2 regions of the Caballeronia sp. LP006 genome follow, and region 1 is predicted to be linked to the other one. Evidence: riboswitches for the same ligand, from Rfam matches in the RefSeq annotation. Region 1 holds a riboswitch; the other holds the start of a gene.
The links. A riboswitch is a leader RNA that binds a small molecule or an ion and turns the genes downstream of it on or off. The one in region 1 is predicted to bind glycine.
Positions count from the first base shown of each region.

Region 2: it holds a riboswitch for glycine, as region 1 does, so the genes downstream of both, gcvT (glycine cleavage system aminomethyltransferase GcvT) here and P9250_RS32500 (D-amino acid dehydrogenase) in region 1, are expected to answer to the same signal.

Region 1 is NZ_JARTVW010000006.1:420,903-429,376, forward strand. Features, by position in the region: gene P9250_RS32490 (hypothetical protein) at 1-134, opposite strand, end outside; gene P9250_RS32495 (APC family permease) at 1,476-2,963, opposite strand; gene P9250_RS32500 (D-amino acid dehydrogenase) at 3,417-4,661, opposite strand; glycine riboswitch at 4,713-4,813, opposite strand; glycine riboswitch at 4,814-4,914, opposite strand; gene P9250_RS32505 (GMC family oxidoreductase N-terminal domain-containing protein) at 4,943-6,592, opposite strand; gene P9250_RS32510 (porin) at 6,789-7,916, opposite strand; gene P9250_RS32515 (NAD(P)-dependent oxidoreductase) at 7,995-8,474, opposite strand, start outside.
Region 2 is NZ_JARTVW010000005.1:289,784-298,257, reverse strand. Features, by position in the region: gene P9250_RS18075 (cytochrome c5 family protein) at 1-775, shown strand, start outside; gene P9250_RS18070 (UvrD-helicase domain-containing protein) at 972-3,059, opposite strand; gene P9250_RS18065 (oxidoreductase) at 3,371-4,414, shown strand; gene P9250_RS18060 (hypothetical protein) at 4,602-4,808, opposite strand; gene P9250_RS18055 (hypothetical protein) at 4,865-5,368, shown strand; gene P9250_RS18050 (hypothetical protein) at 5,365-5,757, shown strand; glycine riboswitch at 5,863-5,976, shown strand; glycine riboswitch at 5,999-6,117, shown strand; gene gcvT (glycine cleavage system aminomethyltransferase GcvT) at 6,243-7,364, shown strand; gene gcvH (glycine cleavage system protein GcvH) at 7,440-7,820, shown strand; gene gcvP (aminomethyl-transferring glycine dehydrogenase) at 7,878-8,474, shown strand, end outside.

The sequences.
Region 1 (8,474 bases):
ATCTCAGCTGGCCAGCGGTCGTTCGAGTCACTGGGATCGATCGGGTCATGAGGTTCGCGGGGATCGCGCCGACCACGCGACCGTCGCCGCCAGCCGGCCCAGCTGAAATCGCCCTGATCACCGGAATCGCCCAAGAAGTCTTGTGCCACGGAGCTTGGCCCTCTCACGCGTTTTGAATAAAGCCAATTTTTACCCTGAAATGCTATCCCGATAATATACGATTATCAGGCTTGATCAGTTGATAGGCTCGGGCAATCAAAAGTCTTGCGACGAACAAGCCGCGTCACATCTTATCGCTCAGACGAACGTCGCCTACGTCTGCAAAATCGCAGATCATTGCCTACAGATGTCGCGCACTCGCCGTTAAAAAATGAATGCATGCCACCACACCGGCGTTTTATCTCGACCTAATATGAAGCTTTTTGCCCGTACGCCGTCTAACCATGCCAGTATCGAAAAAGCGTCAAAGGTCGTCCGAATCGAGAACCGTACAATCCCGCCGCAAAAAGCAGTTGTATCTGCCTCTAAAACAGCCAGAGTCTGACCAGTTGTGCTTACAAGCGCGCCTTCGTTTCAAGCGATGCGGGAAAATCGAGGGGATAGAGCCACCGCCATGAACATGGCTTCAATCTCACTCATGTGCGAGATGATCACAGCAGCCGGCCATGGTCTATTGCCGCTGCCATTAATCCAACAGGCCCGAAAAGGTGCCCTTGATGCGTTAGATAATGGCGCAAGCAGTGGTGTGTGGACTTTCACGGACGCTCTAACTAATCAATTCACGCTGGTTATTAACGAGTATGATCGCCAAATGCGCGAGACCCGACTGCACGCGATAATTGCGGCATCAGAGAAAGTCGAACACCTTCTCGCGAAGCAAGGGCGATCGCGTAAAGAGCAGTGTCCAAGCGGGACCGGAGAAGGTTAGTTGGCCAAAGTAGGTTGATTAACGGAAATAGCGCTTCCACGTAGTACTGCGGTCTTGCAATTAAGAGATTGCGGTTTTTTGCGACAGAGCAACGAACAAAAAAACCCGCGGAATGCGGGTTAGCTCCAGACTGGCCTATTCGGCTCTTTGCTGGACGTGGCGCACGCTTATGTCTGCGTTTCGGCCCTCGGAGTACTGCTGAAGATATTTCTGTGTGACGGCAGTTTTCGATCCACCTTGAGACAATGTCGAACTTTCTGGATTCAACGGCAAAGCGGTCAGCAATGACTCAAAGGCAGGCCGGGTCGACAAGGCATTAAGCGTCTTTCTGGCGTGCAGGGCGGTCAGCGTTCCTTCGGATAATGCTTGCAAGTAAGCTCGGTGTTTCAGTCAAGACCGAGGATGACCCCTTTTCGCAATCACCTCTTGCACATCAGCGCGCCTAGCTATCCTCAGAGATATGCCGCGCGCAAGACACGGGACGAAAAAAAGCTGCCGGTGCCCATGACACGCGGCAGCTTGCGGGGCTACTAATTGAACGGTCTGATTAAACCGTCGCTTCCGCGCGTTCTCGCTTGGCCAGTTGCGCTTTCGCGATATGTGTCTCATGCGCCTTCGCGCGGATCATGTCGGCGAATTCGACCGCATCGCCTTCGGGGGCCGACGACCGCAGATGCGGCCTCGCGATCAGCAGATATAGCCCGCCCGTCACGACTACCACCGCGATACCGACCAGCGCGATCCATCGGTCCAGTGTCGAGAGCGACATATCGTTCGACGGCATCGCCATAACGACGCACGCGAAGATGCCGTAGATCAACGCGCCGACATTCACCGCGAGGCCCCACTTGCCAAGGCTGAACGAACCGGCCGGCTTCCGTCCCTTCGCACGGGCACGAAGCGCCGCAATGACGACCATCTGAAACGCGATGTACCCCGCCAACATCTGCATGCCAGCGATACGGAATAGCGAACTCGGCACGCAATACACCAGCACGATCAGCAGCGCGGACAGCGAATTGACCGCGACGTTGGCCCATACCGGCGTGTGATTCATCATCTTCGCAAACACCGCCGAGCCGGGGAACATGTTGTCCCGTGCGAACGAATAGACGAGGCGGCTTGCGGAGGCTTGCTGCCCCATCACGCACGCAAGGAACGACAGCAGCGCCACGGCCTGAAACGCCTTGAGTCCCCAGAAGCCGATGGTGTGATAAAGAATCTCGGGGATCGGATCGAGCACCTTGCCCGCCACGATCAGCGTGAGATCGGGCGCGGCGAGCACATAGCCCGCGAAGGAGAAAATGGCCGATCCGCATCCCACCACCACCGTCAGCATCATCGCCTTAGGGATCTGGCGGCCGGGATTTGGAACTTCTTCGGCCACTTCGCCGCATGCTTCGAAGCCGTACACCATGAACAGACCGACGAGCGCCGCGCCGATGAAGGCCGGCATATAGTTACCGTTAATCGACGTGCCCATCGTGTCGAAGAACACCGAAAACGAATGCTTGCGTTCGAAGATCAGCAGATACAGTCCCACTGCGATCACGCCGAGCAATTCGGCGGCGAGTCCCGCCCCCGCGATACGTGCCAGTGTTTTTGTCCCCGTGAAATTAAGGATCATCCCGAGTAGCAACATGCCGGCCGCCACACACGCGGTCATGCCCGGCGTGATGGCGACAACCGGATGCTCTTTCGTCCCCACGAACAGATTCGCGACAAAGCCCGAACCAAAGATTGCCGTAGTCGCAATCGCCACAATCACGCAGGACAGATAGATCCACGACAGCAGCCACGCATACTGCCCGTTCCACAGCCGTCTGGCCCACTGATAGAGGCCACCCGCAATCGGATACTGTGCGACCACTTCACTGAACACCAGCGCCACCAGCAATTGCCCGCATCCGACGATGATGATCCAGAACATGGACGGCGGGCCTGCCGTGGACAGGCCTTGCGCGAACATCGAAACGACACTGACCAACGGCGACAGATAAAGAAATCCCAGCGCGAGATTCGACCAGAGCGACATGCTCCGCTCGAACTTCTGCTCGTATCCTAATGATGCAAGATGCTCGGAATCCGAGCGGTGATGATGATTTGCCACAGTGCTCCTCCAAACGCTCCCGAGTCCGTCCGGAAATAATGTTGCCGGACGAACGTGCCGATATTTCTCTTATCGCCGCCGTCATATTCAACGTCGGCGCCTCCTTTGAAACCGGACGCTAAAACCTTGCTAACCCCGTACGTCCCTTGCTGCAAAACCCGCGCCAATGGTTTTTTTTCGATTTATGTCTTTGTTGGAGAGGTGCTTTTTTGATTAAATCGTTCGATGCATTCTGGGTGTTGTCTCATGAGTGCGATGCCCGAATCGCATCGGTGCGACATTGGCTATTTATTTCGTTACCCAAAGTATCATTCGCTGCGCCCGACCCGACCCGACCCGAAACCGTTTCCGGCTCCCGGTCGTATGATGAAAGAACGACTAAATGGTCGCGACGGCGCTGCGCTGGTCCTGCGATGCTTCGAGCACGGACGCCAGGATCTCTGCGGTCGCCATGGAAAGCGTCCAGCCCAGATGGCCGTGTCCGGTGTTGTAGAACACGCCCGGCCGCTTGCCCGCGCCCACGCGCGGCAACATGCTAGGCAGCATCGGACGCAAGCCGGTCCACGGAATCACGCGCGATGTCGAGATTTCGGGGAAATAGCGGCGCACCCAATCGACCAGCGGCACGATGCGGTCCGCGCGGATATCGCGGTTGACGCCGTTAATTTCCGCCGTGCCAGCTACGCGGAAGCGGTCGCTTCCCAGACGGCTGGTGACGATTTTCGCCGCATCATCGAGCAGACTGACCCAAGGCGCGCCGTTCTGGCTGTCCGAATCGTCGAGAAAGACGGTGATCGAATAGCCTTTCACCGGATACACGTTAACGTGATCGCCCAGCATCGACGCGAACTGGCGGCTGCCCACGCCCGCGCAAATAACGAGCTTGTCGAAGCGGTGTTCTTCGGATGCCACGGCGCGGCTTACGTCGAGGCGGATGCCGTCAACGGATTGCGTGATCTGCGTAATTTCCGAATCGAAGCGGAATTCCACGCCCTTGCGCACGCACGCCTGCGCCAGACCGCGCGTGAATTTGTGGATATCACCGGTGGAATCCGACGGCGTGAAGAAGCCGCCGTAGAAGCTGCCGCGAATCGCCGGTTCGATCGACTCGATCTCGCCCGCCGTCACCGCGCGTCGGTCCAGCCCGCCTTCGCGATACAAGAGATTGACCTTCGATGCCGCCTCGAAGCCCTTACGATCCTCGTACACGTGCAGGATGCCGCGCCGCTCCAAATCGAACTCGATGCCCTCGCGCTGCGCCACCGAGAACAGATGCTCGCGCGCTTCGATGGCGAGCCGCACGGTTTCAATGGTGTTGTGGCGATAGTTCGAAATCTGGCCGAGAAACTCGCCGATCCACGAGTACTTGTGCCAGGAAGGCCTGGGATTGAGCAGCAGCGGTGCATCCGAGCGCAGCATCCATTTGATGCCCTTGAGCACGGTGGCCGTGCTGTTCCACACTTCCGCGTTGCTGGCTGAAAGCTGTCCACCGTTGGCAAACGATGTTTCCATTGCCGCATAGCGATGGCGCTCGAACACGGTCACGTCGTGGCCGCGTTGTGCGAGGGCGTAGGCAGTCGAGACGCCCGTGATGCCGGCGCCGATGATGGCGATTCGTTCCATTTGTAAAGGTCCAATGTGAGATTCCTTGCCACGCGCCAAAACGGCGGCGAGGAAGCCCCATCTGTCCCATTTGCCTGAGAGTTTAAATTGCGGGCAATGCCGCAAATCTCCTTCGGCGGGCGCACTGCTGCGCCGCTCTCCAGATGTGATATCCGCGCTGCACGGTCCTTTTGCCTGAGAGTTTCCGGGGCGGTTGCTCCGTCGGCGCCATCTGGGCCAAATGCCCGACGATGGTCTCTCCCATGCTGCGCGATGAGGTATTTATTCTACGCAGTCAATATTCACGACACGACCTTTTCACTGCGATACACGCTCAGATCCACTTCCACAGAAGGGGTCGCAGCCGAACGCGCATTCGTCTTGATGAAGTGCGCGAGCCGCTCGCCGAGCATCATCGAAGGAGCGTTCGTATTGCCCGACACCAGCTTCGGCATGATCGACGTATCGGCAACGCGCAGGCCCTCGATGCCGTGCAGGCGGAAGGTCGGATCGACCACGGCCAGTTCGTCCACGCCCATGCGGCATGCGCCCGACGGATGCAGCGCGCCCTGCCCCGTTTCCCTCACGAAGCGAATGCGCTCTTCCTTGCTCGTCAGAATGCGTCCCGGCCGGTACGGCGCGCGCACAAACTTGCTCAGCGCGCTTTGTGCGAGCGTTTCCTGACCGATCCGCACGCCTTCCGCGAGCACTTCGGCATCGTAGGGATCGGACAGGTAGTTCGGGTCGACCAGCGGCGGCACGGAAGGATCACCGCTCTTTAAGCGCACCGTGCCGCGCGAACGCGGCCGCGTCTGATACACGTTGAGCGTGAGACCGTTGCCGCTCGGCGACTGATCCGCGCCCTCCTCGACACCCGCACCCGGCAGGAAGTGATACTGAAGATTGGGCAGCGGATCGTTCTGGTCGCCGTACCAGAGCAGCGCGCCTTCGCAAATGTTCGATGCCACCGGCCCAGTCTTGAACAGCGCGTATTCCAGTCCGGCGAGCGCCTGATTGTGCAGCTTCTTGTACTTGTCGTAGCTATGCGGCCCGGTCAGATCGTAAATCAGGAACATGTCCATATGATCCTGAAGGTTCTCGCCAACACCCGGCAGATCGTGTACGACAGGCACGCCCACGCTGCGCAGATGCTCCGCCGGCCCAATGCCAGAGAGCATCAGCAAATGCGGCGACCCGATGGCGCCCGCCGACACGATCACTTCGCGTTCGGCACGCACGAATTTGCGCTCCGTGCCTTCAAGATATTCGACGCCGATCGCCCGGCCCTTCTCGACTACCACGCGCAGCACGCGCGAATCCGTTTTAACAGTCAGATTCTTGCGATCGCGCGCGGGCTTAAGATAAGCGGTGGCGGCGCTGCATCGCTTACCGTCGCGCGTGGTCGTCTGATAGAGACCGCAGCCGGCCTGCTTGCCCGAGTTGAAATCCGGGTTGTAGTTGATGCCCATTTCCTGACACGCGCGCAGCCACGCCTTGGTCAGATAATGCGTATAGCGTTGATCGGAGACGCCCAGCGGCCCGCCCACGCCGTGCGCCTCGCCCGCGAAGCGCTCGTTGTCCTCGGCCTTCTTGAACCACGGTAGCACGTCGCGATACGACCAGCCATCGCAACCCATGGCGGCCCAGCCGTCGTAGTCTTCGGGACAGCCGCGCATGTAGACCATCGCGTTCACTGAACTGCCGCCGCCGAGCACGCGGCCCTGCACGATCTCCGGCGTGACCATGTTCTGATGACGCTGCGGCTGCAGGCGATAGCGCGTGAGCAGATTGCCCTTTGCCGTCTTGAAGTACGTGGCCGGCATATGGATGTACGGATTGGTATCACGCGGCCCCTGTTCGAACAGCAGTACGGATGTCGAAGCGTCTTCGCTCAGCCGGCCGGCCGTCGCGCATCCGGCGGGACCACCGCCGACAACAATGTAGTCAACCACGTCACTTCCTCCTGAATTCTGCACTGTCGGGTGCTGCATCAACGTTCTGCGTAGATAAAGCAATGTGCGGGCCAATCTCAGCGGCCTCGCCAAGCCTTTGTTTCGTATCGTCTTTTTACGAGCGCAGCGACGACATTCTCGGTTTGTCTCAGCTATGCGACGATCGCGCCCGCCGATGAGACGCGACCGTCCGCGTTCAAAATTTGTGGCGAATGCCGACCGCCGCCATTTCCTGCGTGCTCTTGCCGGCCGCAAAACCGAACGAGCCGATCGACGCTTCCGCTGAGCCCTGTCCGTTCTGCCCCAGCGCGTGCTGATAGCCCGCCAGTGCATACAGGTCCGTGCGCTTGCTCAGAAGATAGTCCACGCCGACATTGAACTGGTGATATTTCGCCGACGAATCGCCGAGGGCGCGCGTGTAGTTGTACGCGCCGATCACCTGAAAATCCGGCGCGAACATATAGCTCCCGTACACCGAGACATTGTGATACTTCTCGGCATCGCCGAAGCTCGATTGTGCGTCCGCTTCGTAGCGCGAATAGCTATACGCCGCGCCGACCGTCAGTGCACCGAAAAGCGCATTGCCGCCCACGCGCGCGATATTGATGCTGCGCGCCGATGCATAAGCCGCGTTCACCGGCGAGTTGAACAAGGTATCGGCCGTCGATGTGCCGCGCGCGACGACCGCCGCGTTGCCGTTGTCGATATGCAGATAACCGCCCGCCACGTTGAAGCTGGATGCGGCATACGTCGCGGCCGCACTCCAGCTCTGACCCGATCCGGTCGAGCCGGCCACGCCGCCGAGCGCATAAAGGCCCTCAACCGTCACGCCGCCCCACGTCGGGCTGACCCACTTCACCGCATTGGAGAAGCGCGCGCTGTCGTCGTAATTGTCGATATCGCCGGGTGTCGCAAACCAGCCGCTGAACGAGTCCGCCGTGAGCGGCTGAACCAGATCGGTCACCGGATCGTACTGGCGTCCAAGCGAGAGCGTGCCGAGCGTCGTGCTCGCGACGCCGACGAACGCCTGCCGACCAAACTCGCGGCCGCCGAAGCCGAGTTGTCCGTTGCTGCTGTCGAAGCCGTTCTCGATCTGGAAGATCGCGCTCAGTCCGCCGCCGAGATCTTCTGTGCCTTTCAGGCCCCACTGCGCGCCGTTCAGGTTGCTGGTCTGCATGCGCCATTGCGATGCCTGACCGCCGCTGTTGTGGATGTAGTCGATGCCCGTATCGATGATGCCGTACAAGGTGACCGAACTCTGCGCGTAAGCCGCGGGCGCGCTCAATGCCAATGCAATCGTCCCTGCGATGCTGCTTTTTTTCATCTTGTCGTCTCGTTGCGGTAAAGGAAAAGACACAAAAAAGCCGGCATGACGCCGGCCACATCGAGCGCACCCTTTCTGCTAGTACTGATGGCGCGCATCCACTACGTTGAGCAACTCCCGTCCTTGCAGGAACCGCTGAACGTTATTGGCGAAGATCGCCAGACCGGCTTCTACATAACCGGCAGGCGAATCGCATGAGATATGCGGCGTGACGCAGAAGCCCGGCGTCGTCCATAGAAACGAGTTCCACGGGAGGGGCTCGGGGTCGAACACATCGGCGATGCAGCCGCTCAGATGGCCGCTCGCGAGCAGATCGGCCGTCGCTACGTAATCGATGACACCGCCCCGAGCTAGGTTCACGATGCCGCAGCCCGGCTTCAGCGATTTGAGCCGCGCCCGCGACATCAGTCCATGCGTCTGGTTGGTCAGCGGACACGCAAGCACAACGAAATCGGCTTGTGCGAGTACGTTGTCCAGTTCGTGAGAAGTCGCGACCGCGTGGAAACCATCGACCGGTACGCCCGAGCGACTCACACCCGTCACATGCAACGCCGCGCC
Region 2 (8,474 bases), on a different contig from region 1:
TCGCACCGGCGCCGGCACCGACCTCGAAGCTTCGGTCAAGGAACGTATCGCACCGGCCGCTCAAGTCGATATCCGCGATGCCAACGCGCCACGCGTCTACAAGACCGGCGAACAAGTCTTCAAGGCCGTGTGCTCGGCTTGTCACGCGGCAGGAACCGCAGGCGCGCCCAAGTTCGGCGATGCCAGCGCCTGGGCCCCGCGCATCAGCGAAGGCTACGACACGCTTCTGCATAACGCGCTCAACGGCAAGGGCGCCATGCCCGCGCGCGGCGGCACGAGCCCCGACGACTATAGCGACTTCGAAATCGCTCGCGCAGTCGTCTACATGGCCAACGACGGCGGCGCCAAGTTCCCCGAACCGGCTCAACCCGCTTCTGGCGCAACGGCGGGCGCCGCGGCTCCCGCAGCCGGAGCATCCGGCGCGGCGGCTGGCGCGAGTTCGACGGAGAACGCTCAGGCTGCGGCGGCAGTCGCCGCGCTGGCATCGGTGCCGCAGGCGGCTGCTCCGGCAGCGGGCGCGCAAAGCGCCGATGCATCGCAAGCCGGCAAGGCGCTCTATGAGCAGGTTTGTCAGGCGTGCCACGCGGCCGGCGTGCTCAACGCACCGAAGTTCGGCGACAAGGAAGCATGGGCGCCGCGCTTGAAAGATCCGATGGACACCGTCTACAACTACGCGCTGCACGGCAAGGGCGCGATGCCGGCGAAAGGCGGATCGAATGCATCCGATGCGGACGTGAAAGCCGCCGTCGATTACATGGTGAATGCTTCGAAGTGAATGGCGGCGGTAAAAGCCCTGCGTGCGTGTGAGCGTCGCGGGGCTTTGCTTTTATAACGCGATATTCGCCGAGCGGGGAGTTAGCCGGCTTGTCGTTCGACCGTAGCCACCGGGACCGCGTCTGCAGCTTTATAGAGCAGAAAAATCTCGTGCATACGCTCGACGCGCTTCAAGACTGCCAAGCGCGCGGCGGTCGTCACCCCTTCTGCAACATCGCCTTCAGCATCGCCATCCGATCCTTCGGCGACAACGGCGCTTCTTCGGCCGTCGGCGGCGGTGCATCGTCGAGCAGCATCTCGGGGATGAAGCGCGATGGCTCGCACACCACCGTTTCCCGCGCGCGCTTGCGCTTCTTGCACCAGTTCAGATGCAGGCTGCGCTGCGCCCGCGTGATCGCCACATACATGAGCCGCCGTTCTTCCTCGATACGCGCGGAATCCACTGGCGCGTCATCGTCCGAACTGCCGCGATGCGGCATGATGCCTTCCTCCACGCCCACCAGAAACACGTGCGGATATTCGAGCCCCTTCGAAGCATGCACCGTCGATAGCCGCACCGCGTCCGGATCTTCATCGCGGCCTTCGAGCATGGACATCAGCGCGACGGTTTGAATCAGGCCGAGCAGATTCTTGCCGTCATCCGAAAGACCGTCGGCCGTATCGAACCCGGTCTGTTCCGCTTCGGCCGATGGCTCCGGCTTCGTGCCCTTGCGCTTGAGCCACTCGCAGAATTCGAGCACGTTCTGCCACTTCGATTGCGCCTGCCGTTCGTCGTAGGCATCGTAGAGATACGCTTCGTAGTGGATCGCTTCCATCATGTCGTCGAGCACGGTGCTCGCCGGATCGCGCGCGGCGCGGTCCGACAGCCTGCGAATCCACTCGCAAAACGTGCGCAGCGGTTCCACTTGCCGCGCCGACAAGCGCGCTTCGATCCCGCCCATGAATACCGCCTCGAAGAGCGACACCTTCGCCGCGCCGGCGAACGCGCCGAGCGCTTCGAGCGTCGTGTTGCCGACACCGCGACGCGGCGTCGTGATCGCGCGGATGAACGCGGGATCGTCGTCGGGATTCGCGATCAGCCGCAAATACGCGATGATGTCCTTGATCTCGGCGCGGTCGAAAAACGACTGCCCGCCCGACAGCACATACGGAATGCGCTCACGCCGCAAAACCTGTTCGAAGATGCGCGCCTGAAAGTTGCCGCGATACAGAATGGCGTAGTCGCGAAACGCCGCGCGCCGTTCGAACTTGTGCGCCGACAGCCGGAACACGACGGACTCCGCTTCGTGCTCTTCGTCATTGCAACCGGTCACGGTGATGCTGTCGCCCATGCCGTGCTCGGACCAGAGCTTCTTCTCGAACAGTTTGGGATTGTTGGCGATCACATTGTTCGCCGCTGTCAGAATCCGCACCGTCGAGCGATAGTTCTGCTCCAGCTTCACCACATGCAGTTTCGGGAAGTCCTTGCTCAACTGTCCGAGGTTTTCCAGCGTGGCGCCACGCCAGCCGTAAATGGCCTGATCGTCGTCGCCCACGGCGGTGAAGGCGGCGCGCGGACCAGCCAGCAGCTTCAACAACTCGTACTGACAGGCGTTGGTGTCCTGATACTCGTCGATCAAGAGATATCGCAGACGGTTCTGCCACTTGTCGCGAACCTGCTCGTTTTCGGCGAACAGTTGCGCGGGACGCAGGATGAGATCGTCGAAATCCAGCGCCTGATACGCATGCAAGGTCGCCGCGTAGCTCCGATAAACAATCGCCGCCTGATGCTCGTCTTCGTTATTCGCGAGCACGGACGCCTGATCGGGCGAGACCATCGCGTTCTTCCACAGCGAGATGATCGACTGCACCTTGCGGATCAAGCCCTTGTCGGTCGTGCCGAGCTGCTCCTGAACCATGCCGAAGCAATCGTCCGAATCCATGATGGAGAACTGCGGTTTAAGGCCGACATGTTCCGCTTCCTGACGCATGATCTGCACGCCGAGCGAGTGAAACGTGCAGATGGTCAACTGATTCACGGGCACCTTGCGGCCTTCCTTGCCGGGCGTCGTGAGCGTTTTGCCTTCGAGCAGCTTCGCGGTGCGCTCGCGCATTTCGAGCGCGGCCTTGTTGGTGAAGGTGAGGGCGGCAATGTGCCTAGGCTCGAAGCCGCGTCCTTCGATCAGATGCGCGATCTTCTGCGTGATCACGCGCGTCTTGCCGCTGCCCGCACCGGCGAGCACGAGACAGGGACCGTCGAGATAGCGCACGGCTTCGCTTTGCGCGGCGTTCAGACCTGCGGACATCGTTTTGGACTTTGAGTTGAGGCTCGCGGCGGCGCCGGTGCCTGATGGACTGCGCGCATCGCAGCGACGCGCGTGCGACCGCAAAAAATCCGCGAGAGCGCGATGTTAACACGATAGAACGCGACGGGTTTTGGCCCTCGTTCGTTCGGACGATGGGTGGCGCTCGCGATTGCGTCTTGTCGCTAAACGGGACCATAGTCCGTCAATTGGCGGATGATCGTGACGCCGCCGTGAACGACGCACCGAGCGCGCCGCGTCCGACTGACATGCCACAATATCCAGCCGGATTACCGATTCAAAGGACGCCAAGCATGAGTTCAAAACTGAAAGTCGGCGTGATGGGCTATGGTCTGGCGGGCGCGACGTTTCACGCGCCGGTCATCGAACACTGCGGCCGCGCGGAGGTGACGGCCATCGCGACGAGCCAGGCCGAGCGCGCCGAGGCCGATTATCCCGATGCACGGATCGTCGCCGATTTCGATGCGCTCCTCGCCATCGACGCGCTCGATTGCATCGTCATCGCCACACCCAACGACACGCACTTCGACCTCGCGCATCGCGCGTTGTCGGCGGGCAAGCATGTGGTCGTCGACAAACCCGTGACGCTTTCCTCGCGCGATGCCCGCACGCTCGCCGATCTCGCCGCATCGCGCGGGCTTCTGTTCGCGCCGTTCCACAATCGCCGTTGGGATGGCGATTTCATGACCGTGCGCGCGTTGATCGAAAGCGGGCGGCTTGGACGCATCACGCATTACGAATCGCATTTCGACCGCTTTCGTCCGAAAGTGCCGCAGCGCTGGCGTGAGGAAGCATCGCGCGGCGGCGGCTTGCTGTTCGATCTCGGGCCGCATCTGATCGATCAGGCGCTCACGTTGTTCGGCGCGCCCGCGACGGTGACGGCGTTCGTGAAGGCGCATCGCGACCACGCGCATGCGCCGGATTACGTGCATCTCGTGCTCGGCTATGCGGATAAGGAAGTCGTTCTGCATGCAAGCGCGCTCGCGGCGCTCGATCCGCCGCGTTTCACGATTCACGGCACGCGCGGCAGCTATGTGAAGAGCGGGCTCGATGTGCAGGAAGATCAACTGCGCTCCGGCATGCGGCCGGGGCATTCGGAATTCGGCAAGAACCCGCCGGGCTTGCTGCGCGAAGTCGATGGCGATCACGATCTGCGTCAGGCTTTCGCCACCCGCGACGGAGCGTATGTGGAGCTTTATCGGGCGTTGGCGGGGGCCGTGTTGGACGGCAAACCGTTCCCCGTTAAGCCGCAGGATGCGGTGGATGTGATGGCGATCATCGAGCTGGCCATTCAGAGTGAAAAGGAAGGGCGGCGGGTGGAGTTTGTTCGACATTGACGAAGCGGCCTTTGCGCTCACTCGAACGATTGCGGCAATAATTCCGTGCCTTCCAGCAGGGGCATTTAATTCACATTAAAGAGACAAACGCCTGGCGCGATCGAGGCGGTAGTATTTCGAATCGACCGCAAACGAATATCCGGAGTGCGTTCCCTTGAATGTCCCGAAAGCTGTTGCAACAGAGTGGCTATGCGATCTGATCGATATGGTGATCACGGCGCAGAGCAACGAATTCCAGGTAAGGCGCATCGAGCGAGAAGCGCTTGCGTTCTTGAGCAAGGGCCGCGAACGTCCTGAGATATGTTGGCTCGTACTCGCATTCACCGCGTTCCTCCGTGGTGATCGCGACGAATGCGTTCGTTGCTCCGAAGCCGCGCAGGCATTGGCGAGGCATGACGTCACCATTCTGACCAATGTGGCGTCGCTAATGTGCGTCTCGGAGAGCCGCGCATGGCGGTGAACTACGCGCGCTTGCTCGCCGATACGCAGCGTAGCGACCCGACAAGCCGGATCAAGGCAGCTCGTGTATTCGTCACGGCGCTGCATGCCGAAGAGGCGGCGGCAATCATGCTTGCTCATGATCTCAATGCAACCGTTGCCGAAGGCGATGCGGAGCTACCGCGCGACATCGAAGCGACGGCACAGATCTTTCTTCGTTGCGGCGTCGATGCCGAGCAACGGCTTGCTTTGTTGGAAACGGCGGTCGAAGCAATCCGCTCGCAAGGCTGCATGATTCGCGGCAGCAGGTTGATGATTTACGACGACACAACGAGATACGAGCTTTATGTCGACGAAACTGCAAGCCAGTGTGGAAACGTCAACTTTGCGATTGCCGGGGCATTGACCACGACCTTCGATAACGCGTACCCAGAGGTGATTACCTTCGTCTGTCGCCCTGTTGGTTCGCTTAGTGCGCTTGCCTCCCGCAGTGCGCTAATGGAGGTGGTGCAATGAGCATCGAGGTTTCCGATCTTCTGCATCTGGCGCAGCAGTTGTCGGCAGGCAATAGCGAATGCGAATGGCGATCCGGCGCGTCGCGAGCTTATTACGCCGCTTATCACAAAACGCTTGCCGTGGCGGACGCCTGCTTGCCGTCAACGCGCGAGGTTGCCGGTCAACATGAACGGCTGACAAATCGGCTCATGACCGTAGGGAACAAAGGCCGCGCGCTGGCCTACGTGCTCATCGACCTAAAAAAAGTGCGTACGCACGCGGATTACCATCTCACGAAGCCGTTTAGTCAGCACGACGCCACCGACCTCGTCGCGAACTGTCTGGCGTTCTTGCCGAAAACCGATACATTTCAGGGGCAAATCAACTCGACCCTGTCAACGACGTTCTGAGGCCGACGCATGGCGAGGCATCGTCGCCAGCCACAACCCGCTCCACCGCACACTCAGCCCCGTCCGAATCCGTTTGACAAGCCTAATTCGGTCGCGTAAATTCGGCCGCACGCGTCGGGAGAGCGCGTGGCTTCTGTCGATTCCAAAATCGACAAGCGAGCCGCGCCGCCGAAGGGGCACACCCACAAACTCTCAGGCAAAAGGACCGGCCGCGTCGAAGAAATCGCCCTTTCGGGCAATTTTTTCGCACTCTGGAGAGCGGCAGCGGCATCGAACGATGTCAGCAGCCCACCGAAGGGGCGCGCGACGGATTTTTTTGATCCGCGCAATCTCTCAGGTACCGAGGACAGAGGGGTCACGCATCGCAACCGCCAGCCGGTATGCGCTTTGCGCTGCTGAAAGTCAGCGAGCAAAGGCATAGTCCGCGGCGAAGGCAGATATCTGCGCGCTGCGTGGCCTTTTTTGTTTCGCGAACCGAGGCCCCGATGACCGCTCTTCAACACACGCCCTTGCATGCCGCCCACCTCGCGCTCAACGCGCGCATGGTCGATTTCGGCGGCTGGGACATGCCCGTCAACTACGGTTCGCAAATCGACGAACATCACGCCGTCCGAACCGACGCGGGCATGTTCGACGTATCGCACATGCGCGTCGTCGATTTCGAAGGCGACGCCGTTCGGCCCTTCTTTCTGCACGCCATCGCCAATAACGTCGACAAGCTGACGACGCCCGGTCGCGCACTGTATTCGTGCCTGCTCAAGACCGACGGCGGCGTCATCGACGATCTGATCGTCTACTACTTCTCCGAAACGAGTTTCCGCGTGGTCGTGAACGCGAGCACGGCGGATAAAGACATCGCGTGGTTCCAGCAACTGAACGCGGAAGGTGGTTTCGATCTGTCGATCCGCCCGCGCGGCGATTTCGGCATCATCGCGGTGCAAGGTCCGAATGCACGCGAAAAGGTCTGGCAAGTGCTGCCGCAGACGCGCGCCGAAACCGAATCGCTCAAACCCTTCAATGCGGCGAAGTTCGCAACCACGCCCTTCGGCGAACTGATGCTTGCGCGCACTGGCTACACGGGCGAGGACGGCTTCGAGATCGTGGTTTCCGCCACACACGTGGAAGCGCTGTGGAACGCGCTCCGTGAAGCCGGCGTGAAGCCCGCAGGCCTCGGCGCACGCGACACCTTGCGTCTCGAAGCCGGCATGAATCTCTACGGCCAGGACATGGATGAAACCGTGTCGCCGCTCGATGCCGGCCTCGCCTGGACTGTCGACCTGAAAACCCCGCGCGATTTCGTCGGCCGCGCCGCGCTCGAAGCGAACGGCTCGCAGTCGAACTTCGTCGGGCTCGTGCTCATCAAGGAGAACGGGCGTGCGGCTGGCGTGCTGCGCGCGCATCAGAAGGTCGTCACGGCGCACGGCGAAGGCGAGATCACGAGCGGCACGTTTTCGCCGTCGATGCAGGAGTCGATTGCGTTCGCTCGCGTCCCGACGCAAGTGGCGATCGGCGATACGGTGCAAGTGCTCATCCGCGACAAGCAAGTTGCCGCGCGCGTGGTAAAACTTCCGTTCGTGCGCAACGGCAAGACGCTCGTGAGCCTTTGAGGCCCGACAGCGGACGAACGTGGCGCGCGCCATCCGATCACGAACCCCACGAACGAATTACGCAAGGAGCATCCAATGAGCATCCCGGCCGATCTGAAATATACCGAATCGCATGAATGGGTCCGCGCCGAATCCGACGGCACACTGACCATCGGCATTACCGATCACGCGCAGGAAGCGCTGGGCGACATCGTGTTCGTCGAACTGCCCGCGGCGGGCAAGGCAGTCGCGGCGGGCGACGCCATCGCGGTGATCGAATCCGTGAAAGCGGCATCCGATATTTACGCGCCGGTGTCGGGCGAAGTCGTCGCGGCGAACGACGCGTTGACTTCGTCGCCGGATTCGGTGAATGGCGCACCGTACGAAAGCTGGCTCTTCAAGATCAAGCCGGCCGCCGACGCCAGTCTCGACAAGCTGCTCGACGCCGAAGGCTACGGCAAGTCGATCGGCGAATAACTCATCTCAATGACGAAAGCGGTTGCGTTTCCAACCGGCCGCTTTGCAGGAATTCACATGAAGCTCGAACATCCGGATCACCTGATGAACCGCACCTCCCTGTCCCTCGCCGCGCTCGAATGCCATGACGCATTCGCGGCACGGCACATCGGTCCCGACGATGCCGACCAGCGCGCCATGCTCGACGCGCTCGGGTTCGCATCGCGCGCGGCGTTCATCGACGCGGTGATTCCGGAATCGATCCGCCGTCAGGAAACGCTGCCGCTCGGCGCGTTCACGCAGCCGAAAAGCGAAGCGGAAGCGCTCGCGTCGCTGCGCAAGCTGGCGAACGAGAATCTCGTGTTTCGCACGTATATCGGCCAGGGTTATTACGGCACGCACACGCCGGGCGTGATCCTGCGCAACGTGCTGGAAAATCCGGCGTGGTACACGGCTTATACGCCGTATCAGCCCGAGATTTCGCAAGGGCGTCTGGAAGCGCTTCTGAACTTTCAGCAGATGGTGATGGATCTCACGGGCCTTGCCATCTCGAACGCGTCGCTGCTCGACGAAGCCACCGCCGCCGCCGAAGCCATGACGCTTCTGCAACGCGTCGGCAAGCCGAAATCGAACCTGTTCTATGTGGCCGACGACGTGCTGCCGCAGACCATCGAA